Regions from separate parts of the Thermanaerosceptrum fracticalcis genome, predicted to be linked through region 1. Evidence: predicted binding sites of a transcription regulator. Region 1 holds the regulator's gene; the other holds the start of a gene.
What was found. The regulator HrcA, encoded in region 1, represses chaperone genes, less so after heat shock. The targets are predictions, from matches to a motif close to TGTTAGCACTCNNNNNNNNNGAGTGCTAACA.

Region 1 (5,410 bases):
TCGAATCCATCTCCGAACCCTATGTCACGGCCACCATTATGGTGCCGACCGATTATGTAGGTCCGGTCATGGAACTGGCCCAGGAGAAGAGGGGAACCTTCCTGACTATGGATTATCTCTCGGCTAGCCGGGTCATGCTGAAGTATGACCTGCCTTTAAGTGAAATCGTTTATGATTTCTTTGACCAGTTGAAGTCCCGTACCCGGGGCTATGCCTCTCTGGATTATGAAGTAACCGGCTATAAGGAGTCGGACCTGGTCAAACTGGATGTCCTGGTAAACGGGGAAATTGTCGACGCCCTCTCCTTTATCGTGCACCGTGACCGGGCTTACACCCGGGGGCGGGCCCTTACGGAGAAACTGCGGGAAATTATTCCCCGGCAGATGTTTGAAGTGCCTATCCAGGCTGCCATTGGTAATAAGATCATCGCCAGGGAAACCATTAAAGCTATGCGTAAAAACGTGCTTGATAAGTGTTATGGCGGGGATATTACCCGTAAACGCAAACTCCTGGAAAAGCAAAAAGAAGGTAAGCGGCGTATGAAGCAGGTGGGCAGCGTGGAAATTCCCCAGGAAGCCTTCATGGCCGTCTTAAGCCTTGATGATAAGTAGGTGGGCAGATGGAACGCGCTCTTTATGTACACATCCCTTTCTGTGAAGTCAAATGCCGGTATTGTGATTTCACCTCTTATCCCGGCAGGGGGGAAGGAGAGAAGGAGACCTACCTGCAGGCCTTGTGTAAAGAAGCTAAATATTATGGGAGCTTGTTTCCTGAAGAAAAGTTTAAAAGTCTTTATATCGGAGGAGGAACGCCTACCTGTTTGTCCGGCAGGCAGCTAAGCCTTCTCTTTTCCTTTTTACACGCCTCTTTTACTTTTGGGGATAATATGGAGTGTACCGTAGAGGGTAACCCCGGCACTATAAATAAGGAAAAAATCCTGGCCCTCCTGGAGAGTGGGTGTAACCGCCTTTCCCTGGGGGTACAGAGCTTTTTAGAAGATGATTTAAAAAGGCTGGGGCGTATACACACCCCGCAAGAAGTGTATAATACTTACAGTCTGGCCAGGGAAGCAGGATTTGCTAATATTAATCTGGATCTGATGTACGGCCTGCCAGGGCAATCACTGGCGGGGTGGCAAGAGAACCTGCGCAAGGTGACAGCATTAAGACCGGAACATATTTCCCTGTACCAGCTCCATGTGGAAGAAGGAACCCCTTTTTATACCATGCTCCGGCGCGGAGAAATACAGGAGTTTGATAATGAACTGGCCTTAGCCATGTACGAGGAGGCCATTCATTTTCTGACCGGTGCCGGTTATCATCACTACGAAATAAGTAATTTTGCTTTACCCGGGAAAGAAAGCGCCCATAACCAGGTTTACTGGCGTAATGAAGAATATATGGGCCTGGGTGCAGGTGCATCGGGGTATCTTCAGGGGATACGTTATAGAAACCATTCTGCCCTTCAAGAGTATGTGGGGGCGGTTCATTCCGGTAAAAAGCTCAGAGCGGAAGAGGAAGTAATTACGGAGGAGATGAAAAGAAGCGAGACTATGTTTCTAGGATTAAGGCTCTTAAAGGGTGTGGAAAAGGAACGCTTTTTAGCCAGGCATCATATAACAATGGAAGAGTGTTTCGGAAACACACTCGATAAATTGGTTAAACGGGGATACCTGGTGAATACCGCAACTCATGTGGCTTTAACCCGGCAGGGTTTGTATCTTGCCAATGAGGTTTTTCAGGAATTTCTACCTTAAATACGATTTTCCGACTTCCGAAGTCCGACTGAAAATCACTAGAAGCTAGGAACTAATAAATAGTAACTGCTTCGTGGCCAACTGGCCAACTATCGGTTGTCAGATATCGGTAGGCAGATGTCGATGCCCACGGCGCAGTGCGACAATGGAGACAAGCCGGCGTTGACAAAAAAAAAGGCAAGTGGTATGTTAAAATAGAAAACTTTAGCACTCGATAGAGGGGAGTGCTAACAAGGGGGTGGTACAGCATGAAAATGGATGAAAGAAAACAAAAAGTTTTACAGGCTATCATCCTGGATTACATTGCTACCGCGGAACCTGTTGGCTCTCGTACTATTTCCCGTAAATATAACCTGGGTGTAAGCCCGGCTACCGTAAGAAATGAAATGGCCGACCTGGAAGAATTGGGTTTGATTGAACAGCCCCATACTTCTGCCGGAAGGATACCTTCCCAGTCAGGTTACAGGTATTATGTGGACTGCCTGATGGAAAAAGAGCCTTTGGATAGAGATATCAAAGACATGATCAGCAAGGCCATGATGGTGAGAATCCGGGAAACGGAGGCGCTGATTCAGGTTTCCAGCAAACTGTTATCCCAACTGACTAATTACACGGCCCTTGTCCTGGCTCCTGCCCTGGGCAGGAATGCCCTGCGGCACCTGCAGATCTTACCTATTGATGACAGTAAGGCTGTGGTGGTGATGGTGCTTGATAACGGCCACGTGGAACATAAGGTAATTGACGTTCCCGGAGGCTTAAATCATGAAGACTTCACCGCCATTTCCCGGGTGCTCAATGAACGGCTGTATGGTCTCTCCGTTGAACAATGGCGTCCTACCATCCTGCAAACCATCTATCATGAACTGCTCTACCAGAAAAAACTGCTGAACAGTGTGATTGAGCTGGTAGAAAACGCCATTAGCCTGGAAGAGGAGAATAAAGTTTACCTGGGAGGAACCTTAAACATCCTGAACCAGCCCGAATTTAAAGACATTGAAAAGGTAAAAGGGCTCCTGGAACTCCTGGAGCAGGAAGCGGCTATAAAAGAGGTATTGCATCCTGCCCCGGAGGCCGGGATTACGGTAAAGATCGGCTCGGAGAATATCCATCAGAGCATGAAAAACTGCAGCCTGATTACAGCCACTTACCACCTGAACGGGCGGGTGATCGGCACTTTAGGAGTATTAGGGCCTACCCGTATGGAATATTCTAAAGCTGTGAGTATTCTGGAATATATAACAGAAGCCTTATCCAAAGCCATTACAAGGCTATAAGCATTACCGGAGGTTCCCTGAATGAGTGTAAAACAACAAGTCACGCAGAACTCTGAGGTGGATGAAAGACTGGCGGCCCTGATGACCAATGCCAATGCCATCAGGGCCATTGCCCAGGCCGTAGAAGGGACCATTGGACCCAAAGGCCTGGATACCATGCTGGTAGACCAGTTTGGTGATGTGGTCATTACCAATGACGGTGTAACGATCCTGGATATGATGGATGTCAATCACCCGGCGGCCAGGATGCTCATTAAGATCGCCAAGGCTCAGCAGGAGGAAATCGGCGACGGCACCACCACGGCTACCATTATGGCGGGGGCTCTGGTCAGCGAGGGTGTGGCCCAGGTTTTAAAGGGCGTACCTGTGGCCAAAGTCATCGAGGGGTTACGTATTGGGGTCAAGAAAGCCCTCTCTGTCCTGGAGGCTAAGACCATCCAGATAAAGGACATCCGGGACCCTCTATTGAAGCAGGTAGCCCTGGTGGCAGGCCGGGAGAACGAAGATATTGCCGAACTGGTGGTGCAGGCTGCCATTTTGATGGGCCAGGAAAAGCTTCGCGATCCTTCCTTTAAATTGGCGGAAATCATCCGCGCTGAGGAAGGTGCGGAGAACCAGGTGGTACCCGGGGTGATCATCAACAAAGAGCCCATGAATTCGGAAATGCCAAAGAAACTGGGGCCTGTAAAGGTCCTGGTTATTGATGATGCCCTGGAACCTGAGGAGGTTGAGGATGAAGCCCTGGCTACGGAGGCCGGTTTTACGCGTTATCTGGCCCTGCAGGAAGAATTCAGGAACAACATCAAAAAAATTATAGAAGCCGGTGTTAACCTGATCCTGGTTGACCGGGGAGTAGATGCTGCTGCGGAAGAGTTTCTGACCGACCATCAGGTCATGGTGCTGCAGCGGGTTTCCAATCGAGAACTGCGCCGGGCCGGCGAACATACCGGAGCCAGGCTGTTAAAAAGAACCGGTTTAAAAAAAGAATTAGCTGAGCTGGAAAAATATACCGGCAGTGCCCGGGAGGCCTTCCTGGATGAAAAATTAGAGCATGTGCGCCTGCTGGGGGGTGCAGGTAAAGCCGAGGCGACTATCCTCGTAGGTGCTTCCACAGAAGAGGTTGTGGGCGAGCGGGAACGTATCGCCAAAGATGCCGCTTCCGCCATACAGGCTGCAGTCAGAGGCGGTATTGTCCCGGGAGGAGGGTCTATAGAACTGGCCATCGCCCGGCACATCGAGGAGGCCCGTAAAGATGTCCGGGGCATGGCAGCCTATGGTCTGGATTGTGTGATTGCGGCCCTCAAGAAGCCTTTCTCGCAAATAGTCCTCAATGCCGGTTTTAATCCCCTGGAGAAACTGGGAGATGTTATGGCAGCCCAGGCCGAAAGCGGTCTTGACTCTTTAGGTATCGACTGTGATACCGGGGAAGTAAAGGACATGGGCCAACTCGGTGTATTTGACCCTGCCCTGGTTAAAAAGCATGCCCTTAAGGCTGCGGGGGAGGTAGCGGAAGCTATTCTACGCATTGATACAATTATCAAAAAGAAAGAAACAAAGCCGCACAATGATGTGAAAGGCGAAGATTTTGTCTAGGTGGTGACAAGTGATGGAAAAAGACAGGCCGAATCCTCAGGAAACAGCCGGCACCGAAAGGGAACCGGCGGAAGAGATGAACATGAATCCCGATGAAGAAAACATGGGGATGGAATCTGAGGAAAAACCGGGTAATGAATTAGAAATGCAGCTGGCCCAAAAAAACGCAGAGGTGGAAGAATTAAAGGAGAGAATTCTCAGGCTGCATGCGGACTTTGACAACTACCGCAAGCGTACCAATAAGGAAAAAGAAGAGTGGTTCCAATATGCTTCGCAAGGTGTGGTGATAAATCTCCTGCCTGTCCTTGACAACCTGGAACGAGCCCTGGGTTCTATGGAACAACAGGTGGAAGACAAACAGGGTCTGATGGCAGGCGTCAATATGATTTACCGGCAGCTCATGGATGTGCTCCAGCGGGAAGGCTTACAGCCTATCGAGGCTTTAGGCCGGCTTTTTGATCCCCTGCTCCATGAAGCCATTATGCAGGTACCTGTCGAAGAGGGCCAGGAGGACAATTTAATTGTGGAAGAACTGCGCAAAGGCTATCGTTTTAAAGATAAAGTAATCAGACCAACTATGGTTAAAGTTGCAAAAAACATGTAACTTTAAAGGAGGAAGAAAAGCATGAGCAAAGTGATAGGCATTGACTTAGGTACTACTAACTCCTGTGTAGCATTTATGGAAGGTGGAGAAGCTGTTGTCATCCCTAATGCTGAAGGAAACAGGACCACTCCTTCTGTGGTAGCTTTCTCCAAGTCGGGAGAGCGGCTGGTGGGCCAGGTGGCC
Region 2 (5,410 bases), 260 kb from region 1:
GAATGTGGAAATAGTTTTACTGGTGGATCAAAAGGGAAAACTGGAAATATACGGCAGATATGCTAGTTTTAATAATTAAGGGAGGCGACAGGTTGGAAGCGAAGGTGGACAACCTGTCAGCCTGCCCGGAAAAGGGATGAAAAAGGAAATACTTAAGTTTAACCATAAGCTGGACGTTGTAATAAGGCATACGGCAGGACTGACGGAGACGGTAAGTTACAGTGTCCGTCTCAGGGGTGCAAATAACATGGGAGGGGTGGACAAAAACACATACATAAAGGCAGGAGATTCAAACGACAGGTGGATAAAAGCGACTGCATCAAAGACTTTCAAGGCTGGCACAAAATACAATCAGACCCGTTCCCGTTAGTTCTGTTAAAGTGGGAGAGGATGGAAGGGTTGTGTTCAATTAGGTCTCTTGAAAAAACAGCAGGGACTTCTTTTTCAGAGGTCCCTGCTTGTTTTTTAGTAATCCATGGGGGGCATGGGAGGAGTGTTTTCTTTTTTGGGTATATCTGTAATTATCACATCAGTGGTTAAGAGCATGGCCGCGATGCTGGCTGCATTCTGCAGGGCGTTGCGTGTAACCTTGGTGGGGTCTACGATGCCCTTTTCCATAAGGTTGGTGAAGTCACCGGTGACAGCATCAAAACCTTGGCCCTGGGGTAAATCTTTGGCTTTTTCCACGATGACGGAGCCTTCCTGGCCGGCATTATAGGCAATTTGCCGCAGGGGTTCTTCCAAAGCCTTACGTACGATTTGTACGCCCAGCAATTCATCGCCTTGAGCCTCCACTTTATCCAGCACTCTGGCTGCCTGCAGGAGGGCGGCGCCGCCACCGGGGACGATACCTTCGGCTACAGCAGCCCGCGTGGAGTTTAAGGCATCCTCAATGCGCATTTTCTTTTCTTTGGCTTCAGTCTCTGTAGCGGCACCGATTTCCAGAACAGCCACGCCGCCGGAGAGTTTGGCCAGACGCTCTTCTAATTTTTCTCTGTCATATTCAGACTTGGTTTCTTCTTTCTCTGTCTTGATCTGGGCTATTCTGGCCTGGATGGCTTTGGGGTCGCCGGCACCGTCAACGATGGTGGTGTTCTCTTTTTCCACTCTTACTAAACGGGCCCGGCCCAGCATGGATAATTTAACGTTTTCCAGCTTGTAGCCCAGCTCTTCGGAGATGACCTGGCCTCCGGTTAAAATCGCGATATCGGAGAGCATGGCTTTACGCCTGTCACCAAAGCCGGGGGCTTTCACGGCTGCACACTTCAGGGTGCCGCGCAGTTTGTTGACCACTAAGGTGGCCAGGGCTTCACCTTCTACATCCTCGGCGATAATCAAGAGGGGTTTACCCTCCCTTATGACTTCCTCAAGCACAGGGAGCAGGTCCCTGATGGCGCTGATTTTCTTGTCACAAATAAGAATGTAAGGCTCTTCCAATACGGCTTCCATGCGTTCAGTATTGGTAACCATGTAGGGAGAGATATAGCCGCGGTCAAACTGCATACCTTCCACTACTTTTAAGTTGACACCCATGGTTTTGCCGTCTTCTACGGTAATAACACCTTCGCGTCCCACTTTTTCCATGGCATCGGCAATAATATTACCGATTTCCGGGTCGTTGGCGGAAATGGTGGCAACCTGGGAAATCTCGGCCCGGTTTTCAATGGGTTTACTAATTCTGTGGAGTTCTTCCACTACGGCATTTACTGCCTTTTCGATACCCTTCTTGAGAAAGATAGGGTTCGCTCCTGCAGCTATATTTTTAAGACCTTCTTTAATAATGGCTTGTGCCAAAACGGTAGCCGTTGTGGTACCGTCACCCGCGACATCATTGGTCTTGCTGGCTACTTCTTTCACCAGCTGGGCTCCCATATTCTCATATGGGTCTTCCAGTTCAATCTCTTTAGCAATGGTGACACCATCGTTGGTGATGGTGGGAGAACCAAATTTTTTGGCGAGAACTACATTGCGCCCTTTAGGACCCAGGGTAACTTTGACGGCATTAGCCAGAGTATCGACACCTTTCTCCAGGGATCTGCGGGCAGTTTCCGAGAAAACAAGGGCTTTAGCCATAGTATCATACCTCCTTCCGAAATTTATCTAAATGAGACTTATTCCAAGACGGCCAATACTTCGCTTTCTTTCATTATGTAAAGCTTTTTGCCGTCCAGTTTCACCTCTGTTCCGGCATAGGTGGAGAAAAGAACCCGGTCACCGGTTTTAATCTCTAAGGGAATACGCTGACCGTTATCTCCCATGGCTCCGGGACCAACAGCCAGTACTTTACCTTCCTGGGGCTTTTCCTTGGCTGTGTCGGGGATAATCACACCGCCGGGGCTTACCGTATTCTTTTCCACAGGTTCGACCAAAATTCTGTCTGCAAGGGGTTTAATGTTCATCGCATTCACCTCCTGTACGTATTGTTAGCACTCAATCAAAGCGAGTGCTAATTCCAATTTGAATTATAAAAAACTGGTTTTTTGTATTTCAAGAGAAAAAAACGGCGATTTTTTAGTATTAATCATGATTGGATAAAATTAGGCTAAAAAAAGACAGCAAATCTCACGCTCACATTTGCTATCACTAATTTTTGGGATGTTTTTTGGATATAGTTAACTGCTAAATGGACTATACTCACTAGCTAATGGATATTTGTCGATATATAGGAATGAAAAAAAGAACCCCGAAAGGGGTACGTAAATGGGAGGGTAAGTAATATGAATTTTAAAGTGTCTTATTCTAACTGAATGTTATTAGACAAATTACCGTCCCTGGAACCATTTGGGGATAAAAAGAATGGTTTCCGGGACATAGGTGATTAAAAACAAGACGGCGATAAGCACAACGACAAATGGCAATACCCGCCTGGAAAGCTGCATAATTGAGTGACCGCTTAACCCGCAGCCAACGTAAAGAACGGTTCCTACAGGGGGGGTAAGGAGACCTATACAGAGGTTAAAGACCATAACTACCCCGAAGTATAAAGGATCAATACCCAGGTTTTTAACAAGAGGTATAAGTATAGGGGCTAAAATAAGCATAGCAGGTGTTAAGTCTAATACAGCACCGACAAGTAAGAGGAAGATATTAATGATAAACATAACCACTAAGGGGTTGGTGGAAATGGACGTGATCACCTCTGCAATGGCTTGAGGTATCCTGCCGACGGTAATCATGAAGGCGGTTGAAGTAGCTGCTGATGCCACAAACATCACAACAGCAGAACTTATGGCTGCATCAAGTAGTATCTCTGGAAGTTTACTTAATTTTAATTCACGATAAATAAAAAAGGAGACAAAGAAAGCATACCATACCGCTACTACAGCGGCTTCAGTCGGCGTAAAAATTCCAAATACAATACCCCCCATAATAACCAAGGGAAGGATCAGGGCCCAAATGGCGTCAAGCATACTTTTCAAAAGTTGGATAAAGGGAACACGCTGTTTCACCGGGTAATCTTTTTTACGGGAATGAATATACCAGTAGATCATCAGGGCAAAACCCATGATAAGGCCTGGTACGATTCCGCCTAAGAAGAGGCCTACAATGGAAACTCCGCCGATAACACCGTACAGAATCATGGGCATACTTGGCGGGATAATGGGGCCGGTGCATCCTGCTGCACAGATCAGGGCTGCACTGCGGTCCGATTCGTATCCTTCTTTTTTCATGACAGGGTGGAGAATAGACCCAACTGCCGCAGTGTCGGCAACGGCAGTACCGGAGACGCCGGCAAAAATCATACAGGCTACTACAGTTACATAGCCCAAACCTCCGCGGACGTGGCCAATCAGGTCATTGGCAAACTTTACGATGCGGACAGAAATGCCGCCTTGATTCATGATTTCTCCTGCCAGCATAAAGAAGGGGATGGACATCAGGGTGTAGTTTTCCGCCCCGGCCATCATGTGCTGAACGACAATCTGGGTGTCAAAGTTGTTGTGGAAGAGCATGAGGGCAGCGGTACTGAGAATCAAGGCAAAGGCCACCGGTATGCCGAAGGCTAAGAAGCCAAATAACGATACTAGAAAAATAGTTAACATTGTGTTCCCCCCTCACCCTCGTTTTTTTCTTTCTGGAAAATCTCAACAGTATCCTTGATGAGGAGTAGGAGCATAAAAAAAGCAGAAAAAGGAACAACGGCGTTAACATATCCGTAAGGAATCTGGGTTGCCGGTGCGGGCCAGACCACAGTCTGAAAATAAAATTTAATACCCCCCTGTATGAGAATCAACAGGGCACCTGCCATCAGGATATTCCCTATAAATGCGGCCACCTTTTTTCCCAAGTTGGGCAGCAGGTTGATAACAATATCCAGGCCTAGATGACGGTGGCGCTTGAAAGCCAGGAGAGCTCCCAGGAAAACTACCCATGTAAACATAAAAAGAGATATTTCCTCGTTCCAGGGGAAGGCTTTGTCAAAGACATAACGGGCAACTACGTTGATGAAGACAATGATAGCCATGCAGGCTAAAAGAAAAGCAGTAAATAGTTCTAAAGCACGTTCAGCATAGAGTAAAATTTTCATTAATACACCTCCCGTTAAGCTGCTATGAATGGGCTCCGCAATAAGAAATAAAAAACAATATTAAGAGAGCCGGAAGAGCCGGCTCTCTTATTAAGTTTTATAGGCATAATTGTCTTTACTTGGTGTCCTTGATTCTTTGCACAATATCCTTGAATTCGGGATACTGCTTATACCATTTCTCATAAACGGGTTGAACGGCTTTTTCCCACTCGGGTCTATCAGTCAGTTCATCTATTTGGAGACCTTTTTCCTTTAATTTAGCCAAAGCCTCTGGGTCAAATTTCTTCATCAGATCAACTTCATATTTGGCATACTCTAAAGCCGCTTCTTTAAAGATTTTTTGTTGTTCAGGCGTGAGGGTCTGCCAGAACTTTTCGCTGATTATCATGATGTTGGGCCCCAGAATGTGATAGGAGAGGGTGATATATTTCTGCGCTTCATACCATCCGCTGGTGAGCACAGTAGGTGCAGGGTTTTCCTGGCCGTCAACAACCTTTTGCTGCAGGGCACTGAAGAGTTCGGTCATTGGCATAGAAACTGTGTTAAAGCCGAGGGCCTGCATGCCGTCAATAAAGATACTGTTGGTGGGAACTCTTAATTTAATGTCTTTTGTATCTTTCAACGACTTAATGGGGTGTTTGGAGTTAGAAATGGCACGGAGACCGTTTACGCTCCAGGCTAGAGGACGTGTCCCTTTTTCAATCATACCCTGGGTAATTTCTTCGCCAATAGGCCCGTTTAATACCTTCATAGCATGATCATAATCTCTGAAGAGGTACGGGAATTCAGGAATCTTTAATTTTGGAAGCATTTCCGCTTGTAGGAGGCCTGCTACAGCCATTTCAATGGTCCCCATGCTTACGCCGTTAATAAATTCTTTTT

Region 2: a site for HrcA is predicted at 2,422-2,452, ahead of BR63_RS08710 (co-chaperone GroES). Genes of this name have one in related genera too.

The regions. Positions count from the first base shown of each region.
Region 1 is NZ_CP045798.1:1,421,151-1,426,560, reverse strand. It holds gene lepA (translation elongation factor 4) at 1-611, shown strand, start outside; gene hemW (radical SAM family heme chaperone HemW) at 620-1,756, shown strand; gene hrcA (heat-inducible transcriptional repressor HrcA) at 2,005-3,030, shown strand; gene BR63_RS07465 (TCP-1/cpn60 chaperonin family protein) at 3,052-4,623, shown strand; gene grpE (nucleotide exchange factor GrpE) at 4,637-5,227, shown strand; gene dnaK (molecular chaperone DnaK) at 5,249-5,410, shown strand, end outside.
Region 2 is NZ_CP045798.1:1,676,986-1,682,395, reverse strand. It holds gene groL (chaperonin GroEL) at 466-2,073, opposite strand; gene BR63_RS08710 (co-chaperone GroES) at 2,112-2,399, opposite strand; gene BR63_RS08705 (TRAP transporter large permease) at 2,763-4,043, opposite strand; gene BR63_RS08700 (TRAP transporter small permease) at 4,037-4,528, opposite strand; gene dctP (TRAP transporter substrate-binding protein) at 4,644-5,410, opposite strand, start outside.